Regions from separate parts of the Kitasatospora sp. NPDC054768 genome, predicted to be linked through region 2. Evidence: riboswitches for the same ligand, from Rfam matches in the RefSeq annotation. Region 2 holds a riboswitch; each other region holds the start of a gene.
What was found. Region 2 has a riboswitch for cobalamin ahead of ACWGKU_RS03600 (cobalamin biosynthesis protein). Riboswitches for the same ligand answer to the same signal wherever they lie in the genome.

Region 1: another riboswitch for cobalamin. It lies ahead of ACWGKU_RS00155 (Nickel transporter NicT); the one in region 2 lies ahead of ACWGKU_RS03600 (cobalamin biosynthesis protein).
Region 3: another riboswitch for cobalamin. It lies ahead of ACWGKU_RS24560 (ribonucleoside-diphosphate reductase subunit alpha); the one in region 2 lies ahead of ACWGKU_RS03600 (cobalamin biosynthesis protein).

What each region holds. Positions count from the first base shown of each region.
Region 1 covers NZ_JBSHBN010000001.1:30,096-36,660, reverse strand. Annotated here, with positions in the region: gene ACWGKU_RS00160 (M24 family metallopeptidase) at 1-243, opposite strand, end outside; gene ACWGKU_RS00155 (Nickel transporter NicT) at 624-1,739, opposite strand; cobalamin riboswitch at 1,771-1,983, opposite strand; gene ACWGKU_RS00150 (ArsR/SmtB family transcription factor) at 2,066-2,449, shown strand; gene ACWGKU_RS00145 (hypothetical protein) at 2,508-4,181, shown strand; gene ACWGKU_RS00140 (hypothetical protein) at 4,190-5,668, opposite strand; partial or broken gene ACWGKU_RS00135 (AAA family ATPase) at 5,913-6,194, opposite strand; gene ACWGKU_RS00130 (putative quinol monooxygenase) at 6,265-6,565, opposite strand, start outside.
Region 2 covers NZ_JBSHBN010000007.1:79,350-85,914, reverse strand. Annotated here, with positions in the region: gene ACWGKU_RS03610 (putative cobaltochelatase) at 1-1,676, opposite strand, end outside; gene ACWGKU_RS03605 (cobyric acid synthase) at 1,795-3,333, opposite strand; gene ACWGKU_RS03600 (cobalamin biosynthesis protein) at 3,330-4,322, opposite strand; cobalamin riboswitch at 4,430-4,561, opposite strand; gene ACWGKU_RS03595 (alpha/beta fold hydrolase) at 4,977-6,083, shown strand.
Region 3 covers NZ_JBSHBN010000089.1:2,282-8,846, reverse strand. Annotated here, with positions in the region: gene ACWGKU_RS24575 (glycosyltransferase family 2 protein) at 1-253, shown strand, start outside; gene ACWGKU_RS24570 (glycoside hydrolase family 26 protein) at 253-1,560, shown strand; gene ACWGKU_RS24565 (GH12 family glycosyl hydrolase domain-containing protein) at 1,623-2,855, shown strand; cobalamin riboswitch at 2,938-3,063, shown strand; gene ACWGKU_RS24560 (ribonucleoside-diphosphate reductase subunit alpha) at 3,255-5,666, shown strand; gene ACWGKU_RS24555 (ribonucleotide-diphosphate reductase subunit beta) at 5,666-6,565, shown strand, end outside.

The DNA.
Region 1 (6,565 bases), on a different contig from region 2:
GGCCGCCACCGGCAGCCGGGTGACGTCAGGGGCGATCAGGTGCTCCCCGGAGTCGTCCGGCGGCAGGTCGTCCGGCAGCGCGAGCAGCGCCCGCTCCCTGGTCAGCAGCAGGCTCGCCCCGCAGGGCGCGCAGCCCGTCAGGTACCGCACGTTCGCCGCACGGGTGATCAGCGCCGCATCGGCCCCGGCCGCACTGCAGTGCTCCCTCACCCGCTCCCGCCGCCCCGCGTACGCATCCGCCATGCGTCGAGCCTACGAACCCCCGGCCCGAAGCGCCCGCCGAGCACCCCCGGCAGAACCCCCAATACCCCTTGCACGCCCCCCTGTGCGACCGCGGCACCGTCCCCCTCGGGCCCGCACCCCGCCCCCCACGCAGCGTGCCGCCGAGGAGCCCCGCACCCCCCGGCGGTCCCTCGAACCCCCGCCGTCCGCTACGTTCCGTCACGGATCTGTCACTGCCGGTCCTGTGCGAGTACGACCCGGTCGCCGGCCGGCACGTCGCCTTCCGCGAGGAGCGCCGACCCGGGGCGCACCCGGCCCCCGGAACGCGAACGGCGCCTCCCCACCGCGGGGAAGCGCCGTTCCGGCGTGCGCGGGCAGGCCGCTGCTCGCGGCCGGGTGGCTCAGGAGCCCTCGGGCGTCCAGCGCTTCTCGACCCCGGCGAGCTTCCAGTACCCGATCGCGATCGCCCAGACGACCACGAACAGCCCGGCGATGGCGTAGCCGACGTTGTCCAGCGAGATGTCGGCGATGAACCCGGTGACCGGGTCGGTCAGATCGAGCTTCTCGTGCAGCACCCCGACCAGCTCGATGGTGCCGATGATGAAGGCCACCGCGATCGACAGACCGGTGATGGTCAGGTTGTAGTACACCTTCCGCACCGGGTTGGCGAAGGCCCACTGGTACGCGAAGTTCATGAACGTCCCGTCCAGGGTGTCGAACAGGCTCATCCCGGCCGCGAACAGCAGCGGCAGGCAGACGATCGCGTACCAGGGCAGCCCGGAGGCGGCACCCGAGCCGGCCATCACCATCAGGGTGACCTCGGTCGCGGTGTCGAAGCCCAGGCCCAGCACCATGCCCACCGGGAACATCTGCCCGGGCCGGGTGATCGAACGGGTCGCCCGGTTCAGCACCCGGGCCATGAAGCCGCGCGAGTCGAGGTGCGCCTCCAGCTCCTTCTCGTCGAACTTCCCGGCCCGCATCGAGCGGAACACCCTGAGGATGCCGAGCAGCGCCGCCAGGTTGAGCGCGCCGATCAGGTAGAGGAACACGCCGGAAGTGGTCGTCCCGATCACGCCGAGCCACTTGTGGGTGGTCGACTCGTCGTCCATCAGGGTGTTCGCCAGCTGCGCGCCGCCCGCCACCAGGGCGGCCATCACCACCACCATCGAGGAGTGCCCGAGGGCGAACCAGAAGCCCACCGAGACCGGCCGCTTGCCGTCCGCCATCAGCTTGCGGGTGGTGTTGTCGATCACCGCGATGTGGTCGGCGTCGAAGGCGTGCCGCATCCCGAGGGTGTACGCGGTGATACCCAGGCCCACCCCGAAGACCTGGGTACCGACCGCGTACTTCTCGGGTGCGACCAGGAAGATCAGCGTGCCGAAGGCCACCACGTGCATGGCCACGATCACCGCCATCAGCCCGGCGGTACGGACGGTGTCCTCGCGCCGCCACTGGAAGCTGGGCAGCGCGGAGGGGGCCGGTTCGGCCCCGGCGGCAACGGTTTCGGGCAGGGTCATCTGCGGATCACGCTCCAGCACCTCGTGGAAAACCTCGTGAGATGCCGTGGCCGGTCTCCTGGCTGACGGGACGCCCGTACCCGCCTTCCCAAGCGCGCGAGGCGCCCAGTGGCTCCGTGGGTACGGACGACGTTCCTCCGCGGACGGAGGAACGACCCGATCACAGTGGCGAGGGCCGCTCCGGGCTGGGACCCCTGAGGGTCCGTCACCGGTCTTCCCGAGCACCACGGCGGGGAACACCGTAGGGGCCACGCCCCGACCCGTGCAAGGTTGCGCACCTGCGCAGGTGTCCAGGATCACAGACCGCCGCCTGCGAGAATGTCCGCATGCATCTCGTACCGGCCGACCGCGCGGGCCACCGCACCATCGACGGGCACCGGGTCTGCGAGGCCATCGCCGCGATCGGCGACCCGGCCCACGTCCGGTCCTGGGCCGAGCGGTTCTCCCTGCTCGCCGACCCCGGCCGGCTCGCCCTGCTGCTCGCCCTCCACCGGGCCGGGCCGCTCGCCGTCACCGACCTCGCGGTCGCCACCGGCATGCGCGACCCCGCCGTCTCCCAGGCCCTGCGGCTGCTCCGCACGGCCGGCGTGGTCACCGGCGACCGGGACGGACGCGTGGTGCGCTACCAGCTCGTGGACGAGGCCATGCGCCCCCTCCTCGACGAGTGCGCCGCCGGCGAACACCACGAGCCCACCGCGGCCACGGGCTGACCCACTGGCCCGGCCCCGGAACCGCGCCGCGGCCGGAACGGATGAGTACGATCATGACGTGCCGTCCCGCCCCCACGCCTGGCCCGCCGACCGGTGGAACACCCGACCGGTCAGGGCCCGCGTGCTGGCGGTCGCCCGCACCCTCACCTCGGCCACCCGGGTCCTGGACGTCCTGACCCTGCTGAACCCGGACGGCATCGAGCGGTACTTCACCGTCAACCCCGGCTCCGCCTTCGCCGACCGCGCCCTGGACGAGTACCTGCACGGCCTGCCCGGCTTCACCGTGCTGGACTGGGAGGACGCCGTCAGCCGCCGCTTCGACCTGGCCGTCGCCTGCGCCGTCCACTCCTCCATGCACCGGCTGGACGCCCGCCTCGTCGTCCTCCCGCACGGCGTCGGCTACAACCGGCTGGTCACCGAGTCCACCGGCGACACGGTCACCGCCGCCGGTCTGTCCCGCAACGAACTCACGCACCGCGGAAGGGTGTTCGTGGACGTCCTCGGCCTCTCCCACCCCGAGCAGCTGGACCGGCTGCGGGACTCCTGCCCCGAGGCGCTGGACGTCGCCCGGGTTGTCGGCGACCCCTGCTTCGACCGGATGCTCGGCAGCCGGCGCTCCCGCGACGGCTACCGCGCCGCGCTCGGTGCCACCGGCGGCCGACGGCTCGTCGTCGTCAGCTCCACCTGGAGCGAGCACTCCTTGTTCGGCCGCCGCCCGGACCTCCCCCGGCGGCTGGTCCGCCGGCTCCCCGCCGACGAGTACACGGTGGCCGTCGTCCTGCACCCCAACGTGTGGAGCCGCCACGACCCCGAGGCGCTGCTCGACGACGCCCGCCGGATGGGCCTGCGCCTGATCCCGCCCCACCAGGGCTGGCAGGCCGCGCTCGTCGCCGCCGACTGCGTGATCGGCGACCACGGATCGGTCACCGTCTACGGCGCCGCCCTGAACCACCGCACCCTGCTCGTCGCCACCGGCGCCGCCGAACTCGACCCCCGCTCCCCCGGCTACGCCTTCGGCCAGGCAGCGCCCGTCCTCGACCCGGACGGGGACCTCGCCGCCCAGGTCGAACAGGCCCTCGCCCGGGCCCCGGCCGACCTGAGCGCGATCACCGACCGCTCGCTCGCCCACCGCGGCGAATCCGCCCGGCTGCTGCGCCCGCTGCTGCACTCCTTCCTGGCCGGGCTGGACGAGCCCGGGGACGAACCGGCCCTGCCGCCCTACCCCAGGCCGGCCCCGTGCCCCGGCACCGTCGACCGGCCCACCGCGTACGACGTCGAGGGCCGGAGCGAGGGCACCGAGGTCAGCCTGCGGCGCTACCCCTTCGACCCGCATGACCACGCCCCGCGCGGCTTCCACGCCCTCACCGACGAGCACCCGGGCGACGCCCTGCGCTACACCGCCGAGGTCCTGACCCGCACCGAGGTGCACGCCGAACGCCCCGCCGCCCGCTGGCTCGCCGACTCCGCCGCCGAACTCCCCGGCCTCGCCGTCGCGGTGGCCGCCCTCGGCCCGGCCCGCCACCTGCTCCGACTGCGCGGCGGCCTGCTGCTGGAGGCCCGCGCCGAACCGGACTGGACCTGCCCCGACCCCGCCGTCGACCCGCTGCTGCTCGGCTCCGCCGTGGCCTGCTGGCTCGCCGACGGCGGCGACCCGGCCGGCCTCCCCCGGCACGGCCTCACCGTCCGCACCGGCGAGCACCGCACCCGGGTGTCCTTCCGCACCGGACCCTGAGAAGGGCGCTACTCCGGCAGCTCCCGCAGCCGCGCCCGGCTGCGCTCCGCGAGCTCCGCGTCGTCCAGCTCCTCGGCGAGGGCGAGCAGCAGGGTGTGGGCCTGCGCCTCCTTCGCGTACTGGCCGCGCTCCTCGGCCCGCCGGGCGCAGTCGCCCGCGTGGGCGGCGGCGAGCTCCGGCTGCCCGAGCGCCCGGTGGGCCCGGGCGCGGACCAGCGGCAGCTTCATCAGCATGTCCTCGTCCCGCGTCCGATCGGCCTGCGCGGTGGCCTCGGCCAGCCGGGCCAGCGCCTCCTGCGCGCGGCCGTCGGCGATCAGCGCCTGCGCCAGGTTGTAGCTCTGGACGATCTCGCCGTGCTCGTCGCCCCGGTTCGCCGCCAGAGCCAGCGTGAACCGCCGCACCGCGTCGCCCGGGCGGCCGTCGGCCAGGCAGAGCAGACCGTCCGTCTCGTGGAGCACCCCCACCACCCGACGGTCGGTCACCAGCGGGACCTGCTCCGCGGCGAGCGCCAACTGCTCGGCGGCGAGCCGGTATTCCATGCGGTCGAAGTGGGCCCGGGCGAGCTGGTTGCGCATCCGGACCACGGCGGCCGGCTGGTTGTCCCACTGGGCCGACTCGATGCCGAGCCGGTGGGTGGCGATCCAGTCCTGGTAGAGCCTGCGGTCGTGGTACAGCAGCCAGAGCGACTCGCACAGCCGCCACACCTCGCCGTGCCACCCCTGCCGGGCCGCCTCTTCCACCACCGCGCGGAAGTTGGCCCGTTCCGCGTACAGCCACTCCAGGGCCGCGGTGTCGGAGGCGAAGCGGGGCAGGTCGTCGCCGCTCGGGTCCTGCAGGCGGAGCCTGCTCCCGGCCATCGCACGGTCGGCGACCGAGGCCCTGCCCCGGTAGTAGGCCACGACGGCGGCGAGGAGTTCCCCGCGGCCGGCCAGTTCCCGGGTCCGGCCGTAGGCGTGCAGCCGCACCACGTCGTGGGCCCGGAAGCGGTCCTCGCGGTCGCCGTCCACCACCTCGTCCAGCACGTGGACGCCCCGAAGCTCCCCGATCGCCTGCCCGGCCAGCTCGACGCCGACCGCACGCGCCAGTTCGGCGGAGACGAAGGGGCCGGGGTGCACGCCGATCAGGTGGTAGAGCGCCCGGCCCGGCGCCGACAGCCGCTCGTAGACCAGGTCGTAGGTCGCGCCGAGATCGCTCTCCTCGTCCTCCAGCATCGCCAACCTGCCCTCCCGGTCGTGCAGTTCGGCCACCACCCGGCCGACCGGCAGGTGGTCCCGGTCCAGCAGCTGGCTCCCGACCGCGTTCAGCGCGAGCGGCAGCCCGCCGCACAGCTCGACCAGTTCCGCCAGTTCCCCGTCGGTGCCCCGCCCCGGGCCCACCCAGCCGCGCACCAGCTCGGCGCCCGCCCTCGCGCTCAGCGGGCCGAGCCGGCGCACCACGGCGCCGTCCGTCCGCAGCGCGGGCAGCCGCCGCCGGCTCGCGACCACCACCAGCCCGCAGGCCGGGAGCAGCGCACGGACCTCCGCGGCGTGCTCGACGTTGTCCAGGAAGAACAGGCACCGGCGCTCGGCGGTGGCGGTGCGGAACGCCGTGAACCGCTCGGCCTCCGCGGCCGGGGGCTCGGTGCCGAGGGCGCAGGAATCCGGCCAGCAGCTCGGGGAGGTCCACCCCGCCCTGGTGCCGGTAGGCCTTCAGGTCGGCGTAGAGGTCCCCGCCCGGGAAGTGCTCCCGGTGCTCCTCGGTGAACCTCGCGATCAGCTCGGTCTTCCCGACCCCGCCGAGGCCGGTGAACACCACGACCCCGAGTCCGCCCTCCACGACCCGTCCCAAGGCCTCGGTCAGCGCGGCGAGTTCCGGCTCCCGGTTGACGAACGGGCCGTGCGGGGACCGGATCTGATGCGGCCTCGGCACCGCCCGCGGCTGGTGCAGGTGCAGCGCCCCGATGCTCCCGGCCTGCACCACGTGGCCGCCCACCGTGGCGCCCGACACGGTGTTGGCCACCTCCTGCCGCTCCATCCGCCTGCTCCCTCCGGCCGGTCGGCCCCAGCCTACGGGCTGGGCACCCGGCCGGAGGGGCACTCGGACGTCACCGGGGGGTGATCTCGCCCATCTCCGCCCAGCCGTCCAGGCCGGGGATCTCGGTCGAGACGATCCGCGGCTTGGCGGCCACCGCGTACGACAGCTCCTCCATGGCCTTGGCGAAGTGCGCGGACTCCACGTGCTCCTTGCCCGCGTCGCCGTCGCGGAACGCCTCGACCAGGACGAACTCGTTGGGGTCGTCGACGCTGCGGGACCACTCGAAGAAGAGGTTGCCGGGCTCCTGGCGGGTGGCCCGGGTGAACTCGTCGACCAGGCCCAGCCACTCGTCGGCGCGCTCGGGGCGGACC
Region 2 (6,565 bases):
CCCGCGCCCCGGAAGGTGATCATGCCGATCTTGTCGCGGCGCTGGTAGGCGTCCATCAGCAGCGACAGCACCGCGCCCTTGACGGTGGTCATCCGCTGCCGGGCGGCCATCGACCCGGAGGCGTCCACCACGAACAGCACCAGGTTGGACTCCCGCCCCTGGCGCACCTGTTCGCGGAAGTCGTCCTTGTGCACCACCAGCGCCCGCCCGCTGCGCCCGCGCGCAGCCTGGTGCGGCGCGGCGGCCTGGAGGGTCGCGGTCAGGTGCAGCCGGCCGAGCGCGCCCTGCGGGCGGCGGGCGCGGATGGTGTGTCCGCCGGTGGTCTCGGCGGGGGAGCGGCGGCCCTGGGCGCCGTGACCGGTGCCCTTGACGGTGAACAGCTGGGTCCGGTACGGGTCCCCGGCCGCGACCGGCGCCGACTCCCGCGCGGGGGAGGGGTGTTGGGCGGGCACGGGCTGCCGCGCCGACTCCTCGGGGCCCTCGGGGGAGGGCGCCTCGGGGGCCGACGGCTCGGGAGCGGACCCCTCGGGGCCGCCGTCGGACGGCTCGGGCGCGCCGCCGCCGTCGGGGCCGCCCCCGTCCGGGCCGCCCTCCGGCCCGTCGCCGTCCGGCCCGTCGCCGTCCGGGCCGGACCCGTCGCCCTCGGGCTCAGGCTCCTCCTGCTGCGCGTGCTCCTCCAGCGTCCGGTCCAGCTGTTCCTCGTCCAGCCCCGGCGCGTCGAAGGGGTTGCGGCGGCGCCGGTGCGGCAGCGCCAGCTGCGCCGCCTTGCGGACGTCCTCCTCCTGCACCTCGGTGCGCCCGTCCCAGGCCGCCAGCGCGACGGCGGTGCGGGCCATCACGATGTCAGCGCGCAGCCCGTCCACCTCGAACGCGGCGCACACGGCGGTGATCTGACGCAGCGCCACATCGGTCAGCTCGACCTTGGACAGCAACTCCCGCGCCGCGACGATGCGTTCGGCGAGAGCCCACTCCTCCGCGGCGAACCGCTCGGCGAAGCCGGTCGGATCCGCGTCGTAGGCGAGCCGGCGGCGGACCACCTCGGCGCGCTCGGCCGGATCCCGGGTGGCGGCGATCTCGACGGTCAGGCCGAACCGGTCGAGCAGCTGCGGCCGCAGCTCGCCCTCCTCCGGGTTCATCGTGCCCACCAGCAGGAACCGGGCCGCGTGGCGCACCGACACGCCCTCGCGCTCGACGTAGGAGCGGCCCATCGCGGCGGCGTCCAGCAGCAGGTCCACCACGTGGTCCTGGAGCAGGTTCACCTCGTCGATGTAGAGCACGCCGCGGTGCGCCCTGGCGAGCAGCCCGGGCTCGTACGCCTTGACGCCCTCGGCCAGCGCCCGCTCCAGGTCGAGCGAGCCGACGATCCGGTCCTCGGCCACGCCGACCGGCAACTCGACCAGCTGGGCCGGCCGTTCGGAAGCGGGCGGGGAGACGTGCGGCCCGTCCGGGCACTGCGGGTCGGGCGCGGCCGGGTCGCAGGCGAAGCGGCAGTCGTCCACGGTGGCGATGGACGGCAGCAGGCCGGCCAGCGCGCGCACCATGGTCGACTTCGCGGTGCCCTTCTCACCGCGCACCAGCACGCCGCCCACGGCCGGGGAGACCGCGTTCAGCAGCAGCCCGAGCCGCAGGTCGGCCATGCCGACGATCGCGGTGAACGGATAGCGGACGTCACTCATGCCGTACCCCACTCCTGTCGTGCCCGGTTCCGCGGCACCGTCCGGTCCTGTGATCCTGCCCGGCTCCGTGATCCTGCCCGGCTCTGCTGCCGTACTCGGCACTGCCGCCGTACCCGGCTCATGCGTCACTCCCAGGGGCCCCGGGCGGGACGAACGGCAGCGATCCGGCCGCCGGCACCCCGCCCTCGATCAGCTTCCACAGCGCGTCGGTGTCGGCGTGCTCCTCGATCAGGTCGCCCAGCCGGTCCAGACGGGCCTCGCGCGCCGCGGCGAAGGAGGTGTCCGGGGCCGGGACGAACGCCCGGCCCGACAACGCGGCGACCTCGCGCAGGAGTTCGCGGCGGAACCCGTCGTTCTCCAGCGCGCCGTGCCAGGTCGTGCCCCAGACCGGGCCCACCCGGCAGCCGTCCAGACTCCGCCCCCGGCCGTCGGAGACGAACGTGTCCCCGCCCTCGACGGTGACCACGCCGTGGTGGATCTCGTAGCCCTCCACCCGCTGCCCGTACGCCTCGCCGACCGGCCGCGCCAGCACCTTCTCGGCGCCGAACCGCACCTGCGTCGGCAGCAGGCCGAGGCCCTCGACGGCCCCCGCCCTCGACTCGACCTCGTCCACGATCGAGCGCGCCAGCATCTGGTAGCCGCCGCAGACCCCGAGGACCGGCAGCCCGGCCGCCGCCCGGGCCCGCAGCGCCGGCTCCAGACCGCGCTCGCGCAGCCAGGCGAGGTCGGCGACGGTGGCCCGGGTGCCGGGCAGCACCACCAGGTCGGCGTCGGCCAGCTCCTCCGGGCGGGTCGCCCAGCGCACCAGCACGCCCGGCTCCTGCGCGAGCGCGTCCATGTCGGTGAAGTTGGACAGCCGCGGGAAGCGCACCACGGCCACCCGCAGCACGTCCGCGCCGTACGGCCCGGGCCCGTCCGCCCGGTCCACCACCGTCGACAGGTCCAGCGAGTCCTCGGCGTCCAGCCAGAGCCCGGGCAGCATCGGCAGCGTGCCCAGCACCGGACGGCCGGTCAGCCCGTGCAGCATCTCCAGCCCGGGCGCGAGCAGCCGCGCGTCACCGCGGAACTTGTTGACGAACCAGCCGGCCACGTGCCGCTGGTCCTCCGCCGACAGCAGCGCCAGCGTCCCGTACATCGCCGCGAAGACCCCGCCGCGGTCGATGTCCCCGACCACCACCACCGGCAGGGCGGCGGCCGTCGCCAGGCCCATGTTGGCGATGTCGCGGTCGCGCAGGTTGATCTCGGCGGGCGAGCCCGCGCCCTCGCAGACCACCACGTCGTAGCGGCCACGCAGGTCCGCCAGGCACTCCAGGGCGCGCTCCAGCAGGACGGGCTTGCGCTCGCGGTAGTCCAGCGCGCCCACCTCCGCCACCGGCCTGCCGAGCAGCACCACCTGGCTGCGGCCGTCCGCGCCCGGCTTGAGCAGCACCGGGTTCATCGCCGCCTCCGGCTCCACCCGGGCGGCCTGCGCCTGCATCGCCTGGGCGCGGCCGATCTCGGCGCCGTCGGCGGTGACGAAGGAATTGAGCGACATGTTCTGCGCCTTGAACGGCGCGACCCGCACGCCCTGGCGGACGAGCCAACGGCAGATCCCGGCCGTCACCACGCTCTTGCCCGCGTCCGAGGTCGTCCCCGCGACCAGCAGCGCCTTGCTCATGCCCGTCCCCTCTTCCTCAGCAGCATCCGCAGCAGGACGTGCCCCGCGACCGTCGTACCCAGCGCCAGTGCGCCCACCCGCCGGGAGAGCGCACAGGCGCGCTCGATGTCGTCCACCGTCACCGGCCGCAGCTCCGCACCCAGTACGGGCCGGTGCTCCACCCTCTCGCCGTACCGCAGCGCCCCGCCCAGCCGTACGCCCACCGCGCCGGCGAACGCCGCCTCGGCCTGGCCCGCGTTCGGGCTCGGGTGCGCGGAGCCGTCGCGCCGCCAGACCCGCCAGGCCGTACGGGGCTCGGGCGCGGCGGCCACCGTCAGCAGCGCCGTCAGCCGGGCGCCCGGCCAGCCCGCCAGGTCGTCCAGCCGGGCCGAGGCCCAGCCGAACCGGGCGTAGCGCGGCGAGCGGTGGCCCACCATCGCGTCCAGGGTGTTCACGGCGCGGAAGGCCAGCAGGCCGGGCGTGCCGGCCAGGGCGCCCCAGGTCAGCGCGTTCACCACGGCGTCGGCGGTGTTCTCGGCCACCGACTCGACCACCGCCCGGGCGATCTGCTGCCCGTCCAGCGCGCTCGGGTCCCGCCCGCACAGGTGCGGCAGCCGCTCCCGGGCGGCCGCGAGGTCGCCCGCGGCCAGCGAGCGGCCGATGGTGCGCGCCTCCCGGGTCAGCGAGGTGCCGCCGAGCACCGTCCAGGTCGCGGCCGCCGCCAGCACCGCCCGGCTCAGCGGACGCCGGCCCACCGTACGGTCCAGGGCGAGCGTGCCCGCCGCGACCGCGCCCACGCACAGCGCCGTGTACCCGGCCCCCGCGCCGCGGTCGTCGCGCCACAGCCGACGCTCCAGCCGGGTCGCGGCGCTGCCGAAGACGGCCACCGGATGGCCCTGGCGGGGGTCGGCGAAGCGGGCGTCGGCGACATGGCCCGCGACGGCGCCGAGCGCGAACGCGGCGGCGCGGGCCAGCGGGCGCGGCGAGGAGGAGGGCCCGAGCGGGGTCATCGGGGGCACGGCGGAAGGCAGCTCGGAGTCCGGTGGGGCGGGGCAGCCTGCATCGCGTGCGTGTCCTCACTCAGGGTCCGCGCCCTGGATCGACGTGACGGGGGCGAGAGTCTCCTGGCTTCCGGGTCGAACGCACCCCCGGAGCCTTCCAGCGGCCGTCGACGGCCGCCGTGGCGATGTTCCGAGCGTGCTCCCCGGTGACAGTGGCGGGACCGCGCCGGAATTCCACCGGCTTCCTCTCCATGCCTCCGTTTGGCCCCAGGATCCCATCACGGGCCCGAACCGGGAGTCAACCGAGGTCACGGAGGGGTTGGTCACACGCGGACGCCGCCGACAGGCCGGGGATCGTCCGGCGCGGGGCCGCTGACACGCCGGGGGATCCCCGGCGCGGCACCGGTCCGCGGCCGGGCCGCTTCGTGCGTTCGGCGGCTGGGGCAGGACCGGGGCCACGCCTGCGGTTCGGTGGCAGGCACCGCGGAAAGCCCCCGCCGCCGCCCTCGCCGCCCTCGCCGCCCGCTTCCGGCACCTCCTCGGCGCCGCCGGGCCGCCGCCCGGGTGACCCGGACGGCCCAGCCCGGTGGCCGGGCGGACGGAGCGCCGGTGAACTGGTGCCCGAACACCGTCCGGTCCGTGAGTAACAGAGCGGGGAGCGAAATGCGTTGGGGAACCGCCGCCGTCGTGGCGGCCGCCGCGGTCGGGGCCGCCGTGCTGGTGATCGGCCGTCGGGCCTCCGAGCGGACGGTCCGTCCGGTGGCCGCCGTCCCGGAGTCCGGGCCGGTCGTGGTCCGCGGCCTCGCCCCCGGCCGCGTCACCTTCACCCGCGGCCCCGAGAGCCTGCGCCCCGGCCGCTGGGCGGTCGAGTGGGCGGACGGCGGGCACGCGGTCGTCGAGGAGGTCCTGCACAGCGACGAGCGGGGCGTCACCCGCCGGCTGCTCCGCGCCGACCGGGGCACGCTCACCCCCGGCACCGAGGTCCGCTTCACCCCCCGGGTCCACCTCGGCGACCCCACCGAGGCACTCGGCCTCCCCTTCACCGACACCACCGCCGACGGCGAGCTCGGCGCCCTTCCCGCCTGGTGGCTCGACGGCAAGCGCGGCACCTGGGTGATCCTGGTGCACGGCCCCGAGGCCGACCGCCAGCAGACCCTCCCGGTGCTCCCCGTCCTCGACCGGCTCGGCCTGCCCGCCCTCGCCGTCACCTACCGCGGCGACCAGGGTGCCCCCGCCTCCCCGGACGGGCTCAGCCACTTCGGCGAGACCGAGTGGCGCGACATCGAGGCGGCGGTACGGCTGGCGCTCGACAGCGGCGCGGGCAAGGTGATCCTCTACGGCTGGTCGGTCGGCGCGACCACGGCCCTCCAGACCGCGGCCCGCACCGCCTGGCCGCACGCCGTCAGCGGCCTCATCCTCGACTCGCCGGTGCTCGACCTCCCGGTCTCCGCCCGCCGGGACGCCGCCCGGGCCGGGTTCCAGGGCGTCGCCGCCGAGCTCGGGGCCCTGGCCGCGGAGGGCCGCACCGGCGTCGACCTCGCCGACTTCGCCCGCATCGCCGACGGCACCGACCTGCGGGTGCCCACCCTTCTCCTGCACAGCCCCGAGGACCGGATCGCGCCCTTCGGCACCGCCGAGAAGCTGGCCGCCGCCCGTCGCGACGTGGTCAGCCTCCAGGCCTTCCCCGGTGCCGACCACGCCACCCTCTGGAACACCGCTCCCGACCGGTACACCGAACTGCTCCGCCGCTGGCTCACGCCGCTGCTGTAGGGCGCCGCCGGCGGGTCCTCGCCGGCACGTCTCCCGGACGTGCCGCGGTCGGTGCTCCGCTTCCGCCCCTGCGGATCGGAACGCGGCCCCACCGCCGAGGTGGGAGCGGGCCCGTTGGGTCGACCCGTCGATCCGATCCGTCCGATCCATCCGATTCGTCCGACAGGATCCGCGAGGCCCGCAAGACCCACGGGCCGCGCCCTCGCCCCCCTCCTCGTGCGGGCGTTTCCGGCTGGGCCGCGCCGGCTTTTCCGGCGCGCTTCCCCCCTGCCCACGAATGAACGTTTCCCCCATTCCGCCGTAGGCGCGGGGGGAGTGGCGGGCGGCGCCTTAAGGCGCCGCCCCCTACCCCCGCCCCCCCCCCCCACGAATCGCCGCACCCCGCGCCCCGCGGTGCCCCCTCCAACCCCCGGCCGCCCAACCCCCCCCCGCGGCACGATCCCCCCGCCCCGCCCGTCATCCGTCCGGATTCGGACTGGACA
Region 3 (6,565 bases), on a different contig from region 2:
CAGCCTGTTCACCGGCCTCGCGCCGCTGGCGATCTCCTTCGTCGGCGCCCGCCGCGAGGCGCGGGCCCAGCGGGCCGTCGCCGCCAGGGCCGCCGACACCGCCGAGGAACTCGTGACCGCGTCCCTGCCCGTCCAACGGACCGAACCGCCGCACGCCGGGGAGCCCGCCCCGACGGCCGTGGAGGAGGACGGGTTCGAGGAAGGGCCTGAGCCCGCTCGGGTCGGCGGCCGGCCCGAGCGGGGGGCCCGCTGATGCTGCGGATCACCGTCCCCCGGATCGCCGCCCTGCTCGCCCTGGTGCTGATGGTCGGGTACACCTTCGTGCTCGCGCCCCGGCTCTCCCGCAACCACGACCAGGACCCGTACAGCTTCGCCGGTGCGGCCCCCACGGCGATGCCGGGCTGGCTGACCAGCGCCCTGGCCGCGTCGCCGTCCCCCTCCGTCACCCCCACCACGCCGGGCGCGACCGCCGTCCCGCCGCCCCCGCCGCCGCAGTTCCCGCCGGCCGGCGGCGCCTTCACCGGCATCATGACCAAACCCGGCCCGTACGACCTCGGCCCGCTCGACGAGTTCACCGCCGCCGTCAAGCACCAGCCGAGCGTGCTGGAGTTCTCGGTCGGCTGGTGGGACCGGAAGTTCGACCGCCGGGTGTTCGACACCGTCGCCGAGCGCGGCATCATGCCGATGGTCGCCTGGGAGCCGTGGGACTACCGCAAGGAGGCGAAGGAGGACAAGCTCCGCGGCGAGCAGCCGGAGTACGCCCTCTCGAACATCATCGACGGCAGGTTCGACGACTACATCAGGACCTGGGCCGAGGGCGTCAAGGGCCTCGGCTACCCCATCGCCCTGCGCTTCGCCCACGAGATGAACGGCTACTGGTACCCCTGGACCGAGCAGGCGAACGGCAACCGGAAGGGCCAGTACGTCCAGGCGTGGCAGCACGTCCACGACATCTTCAAGCAGGTCGGCGCCACCCGGGTCACCTGGGTGTGGAGCCCCAACGTCGACTACGAGAACGCCACCAGCCTGAACACGCTCTACCCGGGCGAGGACTACGTCGACTGGGTCGGCCTGTCCGGCTACTACGGCACCACCGGCGTCGAGAAGTACAAGTCGTTCGACCAGATCTTCCAGCCGACCATCGAGCAGATCCGGGCGTTCACGAAGAAGCCCGTGGTGATCACCGAGACCGGGGCCACCGACACCTCGGGGCTGAAGGCGCAGTGGATCACCGAGATGTTCGCGCAGCTCCCCCAGCACCCCGACATCATCGGCGTGATCTGGTACGAGTCGCGCAAGGAGGTCGACTGGAGGGTCGCCGCGTCCGGCGCCGCGTCCGAGGCGTTCGCGGCCGGGGTCTCCGCGCCCCGCTACAACACGCCCTGGACCATCCGCTCCCAGCCGGCCCTGACCGCCGCGCCGCCGGCCCCCGCGCCCGCCCCGACGACCGATCCCCCGACCACTCCGAGCCCGACGGCCGGCTCCACCACGAAGCCCCCCGTCAAGAAGCCGACCTCCCCCGCGACCCGGCCCCGGTCGAGCTCCACCCCCGCCGGGTGAGCGCGCCGCCGAGCCGGCCCTCGTACCGGCCGACAACACCGCAGCAGGGAGGCGAGAACCCCATGACCACCCCCGCCGTACCCGGAACCGGGCGCGCGACCCGGCGCTCGTGGTGGTGGCTCGCGCCGACCATCGTGATCGCGCTGATCCTGTGCGCCGTGCTGCTCCCGCGGGACCGCAGGCAGCCCGACCAGACCGCCCCCGCGGTCGCCCCGCTGCCGGCCGCCACCGCCGGCGAGATCTGCTCCACCGGGGAGAACCGCTACCCCGCCCAGGCCGTCGACTCCGGCCGCTACCTGATCAACCCGAACGAGTGGAACGCCACCGGGGGCCTCTGCATCAGCGGCACCGACGGCGGAAGCGGCTTCCGGGTGACCCGCAGCGGCATCGGCCCCGCCAGCCTGACCGACCCGGACCGCGGCCCCGGCGCGTACCCGCACATCAGCACCCAGCTCCAGCCCGGCACCGGCCCGCTACCCATCGCGGTCGACAAGTTGCGCTACGCCACCAGCAGCTGGCGGACCACGCAGATCGACAGCGGCGTCTACAACGCCTCGTACGACGTCTGGTACAGCAACAGCCGGACCAGCTGCTCCTTCACCGAGAGCGCCGAGCTGATGATCTGGCTGCGCGGGAACGGCAAGACCCCGTTCGGCCGGCAGGCCGGCGAGCTCCAGGTCGGCGGCGCCTCCTACCGGGTGTACGAGGCGCCGAAGAAGAGCAGCCACACCCTGATCACCTACGAGATGGCCACCAGCGCGACCTCCGTCACCGACCTGGACCTGCGGGCCTTCACCCGCGACGCCGTCCAGCGCGGCTACGTCCCGGCGGGCTCGTACCTGTGCGCCGTCCAGGCCGGGTTCGAGATCTGGGACGGGGGCGCCGGGCTCAGCAGCGACTCGTTCTCGTTCCAGGCCGCCGCCGGGCAGCCCAGCGGCGCGATCACCTCGGCCCTGCCCGGTCTCTGCCTGGACAGCCGGGTGGCGGGCGATCCGGCCGCGATCGGCGCCGGCACCTGCGACGGCTCGCCCGCGCAGGCGTGGACGATGGGGGACGACGGCTCGGTGGGGCAGAACGGGCGCTGCGTCGAGGATCCGGGCCTCGGTTTCCCCGTCCTCACGGACTGCACCTCGCGCCCCGATCAGCGCTGGCGGGTGACCCCGACGGGGCAGCTCGCGAACCAGGGCACCGGGCGCTGCGTCGAGAATCCGGGCGCCGCCGCGAGCGGGACCGCCCAGGTCCGGATGCGCCCGTGCGAGGCCCGCACAGGCCAGGAATGGCACCCTCCAGCCTGAGCAGTTTATCGCACACACAGTCGAACAACTGTACTTCGCGACACAACATGTGGGGCTGCATCGGACTCACGGCACTAGATGTATGCTCGTCCCTGCTGTCGATGCAGGGGAACCCGGTGCGAATCCGGGACTGCCCCGCAGCGGTGAGCGGGCGGCTCCACGAGCCCTCCCCGCGAGTCCGAACACCTGCCGACGGTGTGCCACGGGCCCTCCCGCAGAGGCCGGCAGCACGAGCAGTTTCCTTCCGGGCCTCGCGGGCGGGCCGGGGATGCCACCGTCGCGCGGACGCCGCTTGCGCCCGCGTGCGTGCTCCCCTGCCCCGATCGGCCCGGTACCCCCGATCACCGCCGCCGATCGCCGCCAGGAGAGAGCGCCTTGACCATCGCCGCCTCAGCCACCCTGCCCGCCCAGGGCACCGGCACCGCCTTCACCGACCCGACGGTCTCCGACCCCGGCGGCGCCCTGTTGCGGCTGCTCACCGACCGCAGCACCGACCTCACCGAGGTCGACCCCGGCCATGTCGCCGCCGCCGCGCTGCGCGGCCGCCACGCCGGCTCGGACTTCGCCGAGCTGCGCGGGCTGGCCGTGGATGCCGCCGCGTCGATGATCGCCGAGGACCCCCAGTACTCGAAGCTCGCCGCCCGCCTGCTCGCCCTGGAGATCGTCGACGAGGCGAACAGCCAGGGCTCGGTGTCCTTCTCCGCCTCGATCGCCGTCGGCCACGCCGAGGGCCTGATCGGCGACACCACCGCCGCCTTCGTCACCAAGCACGCGGCCGCCCTGGACGCGCTCGTCGACACCAAGGGCGACGACCGCTTCGAGTACTTCGGCCTGCGCACGGTGCAGTCCCGCTACCTGCTGCGCCACCCGATCACCCGCAAGGTGATCGAGACCCCGCAGCACTTCCTGCTCCGCGTCGCCTGTGGCCTGGCGGTCGGCGACAGCGAGCAGTCCGTGCGCGAGGTGGCCGAGCTGTACGGCCTGATGAGCCGCCTGGAGTACCTGACGTCCTCGCCGACGCTCTTCAACTCCGGCACCCGCCACCCGCAGATGTCGAGCTGCTACCTGCTCGACTCGCCGCTGGACAACCTGGACTCGATCTACAACCGCTACGCGCAGATCGCCCGCCTGTCCAAGCACGCCGGCGGCATCGGCCTGTCGTACTCGCGCATCCGCTCGCGCGGCAGCCTGATCCGCGGCACCAACGGCAAGTCCAACGGCATCGTGCCGTTCCTGCGCACCCTCGACTCCTCGGTCGCCGCCGTCAACCAGGGCGGCCGCCGCAAGGGCGCGGCCTGCGTCTACCTGGAGACCTGGCACGCCGACATCGAGGAGTTCCTGGAGCTCCGCGACAACACCGGCGAAGAGGCCCGCCGCACCCACAACCTCAACCTGGCGCACTGGATCCCGGACGAGTTCATGCGCCGGGTCAACGCCAACCAGGACTGGTCGCTGTTCTCCCCGGCCGACGTGCCCGAGCTGGTCGACCTGTGGGGCGAGGAGTTCGACGAGGCGTACCGCAAGGCCGAGCTGGCCGGCAAGGCCGTGCGCACCATCCCGGCGCAGACCCTGTACGCCCGCATGATGCGCACCCTCGCGCAGACCGGCAACGGCTGGATGACCTTCAAGGACGCCTCCAACCGCGCCGCCAACCAGACCGCGCTGCCGGGCCGCACGGTGCACTCCTCCAACCTGTGCACCGAGATCCTGGAGGTCACGGACGACTCCGAGACCGCCGTCTGCAACCTGGGCTCGGTCAACCTGGGCGCCCACGTCGCCCCGGGCGCCACGGCCGACGACCTGATCGGCGCCATGGACTGGGAGCGCCTCGACGCCACCGTCCGTACGGCCGTGACGTTCCTCGACCGCGTGGTGGACATCAACTTCTACCCGACCACCGAGGCCGGGACGTCCAACTCCCGCTGGCGGCCGGTCGGCCTCGGCGTGATGGGCCTCCAGGACGTCTTCTTCCAGCTGCGGATCGACTTCGACTCCGCCGAGGCGAAGGTCCTCTCCACCCTCATCGCCGAGCGCATCATGCTCACCGCGTACGAGCGCTCCGCCGACCTGGCCGAGCAGCTCGGCCGCCACGAGGCGTACGGCGAGACCCGCGCCGCCCGCGGCGAGCTGCACATCGACCACTTCCCGACGGCCGCCCCGCAGTGGGCCGACCGCTGGACGGCGCTGCGCGCCCGGATCGCCGAGACCGGCCTGCGCAACTCGCTGCTGCTGGCCATCGCGCCGACCGCGACCATCGCGTCCATCGCCGGCGTGTACGAGTGCATCGAGCCGCAGGTGTCCAACCTGTTCAAGCGCGAGACGCTGTCCGGCGAGTTCCTCCAGGTCAACCCGTACCTGGTGCGCGAGCTCAAGGAGCTCGGCGTCTGGGACCAGCAGACCCGCGACGCCCTGCGCGACGCCAACGGCTCGGTGCAGGAGCTGAACTGGCTGCCCGCCGAGGTGCGTTCGCTGTACCGGACGGCCTGGGAGCTGCCGCAGCGCGCGCTGATCGACCTGGCCGCGGCCCGCATGCCGTACCTGGACCAGAGCCAGTCCCTGAACCTGTTCATGGCGGCGCCGACCATCGGCAAGCTCAGCTCGATGTACGCCTACGCGTGGAAGGTCGGTCTGAAGACCACCTACTACCTGCGTTCCCGCCCGGCCACCCGCATCGCCCAGGCCGCGTCCGGTGCCGCCCGTGCCGCCGCGCCGGCGCCCGTGCCCGTGAACACCCCGACCCTCACCCCGGAGCAGGAAGCCGCCCTCGCCTGCTCCCTGGAGAACCCCGAGTCCTGCGAGGCCTGCCAGTAATGTCCCAGTCCGAAGACCGCAAGATGCTGCTCGACCCCGGCTTCGAGCTGACCCTGCGCCCGATGCGCTACCCGTCGTTCTACGACCGGTACCGGGACGCGATCAAGAACACCTGGACCGTCGAGGAGGTGGACCTGCACTCCGACGTCGCCGACCTGGCGAAGCTCAGCGAGGGCGAGCGCCACCTGATCGGCCGGCTGGTCGCGTTCTTCGCGACGGGCGACTCGATCGTCTCCAACAACGTGGTGCTGAGCCTCTACAAGCACATCAACTCGCCCGAGGCGCGGCTGTACCTCTCGCGGCAGCTGTTCGAAGAGGCCGTGCACGTCCAGTTCTACCTGACGCTGCTCGACACCTACCTGCCCGACCCGGAGGACCGCAACGCGGCCTTCGCGGCGGTGGAGAACATCCCCTCCATCCGCCAGAAGGCGCAGTTCTGCTTCAAGTACATGAACGCGGTCGACCACATCGACTCGCTGCAGACGAAGGAGGACAGGCGGGCGTTCCTGCTCAACCTGATCTGCTTCGCGGCGTGCGTCGAGGGCCTGTTCTTCTACGGCGCGTTCGCCTACGTGTACTGGTTCCGGAGCCGGGGCCTGCTGCACGGCCTCGCGACCGGTACGAACTGGGTGTTCCGCGACGAGTCCATGCACATGGACTTCGCGATGTCGGTGGTCGACACCGTCCGCGAGGAGGAGCCCGACCTCTTCGACGACGAGATGGCCAAGCAGGTCACGGAGATGCTGGAGGAGGCCGTCGAGGCCGAGCTCCAGTTCGCCCAGGACCTGTGCGGTGAGGGTCTGCCCGGCATGAACACCGCCTCGATGCGGGAGTACCTGCAGGCCGTGGCGGACCAGCGCCTCGCGCGCCTCGGCCTGCCGATCCGGTACGGGTCGACC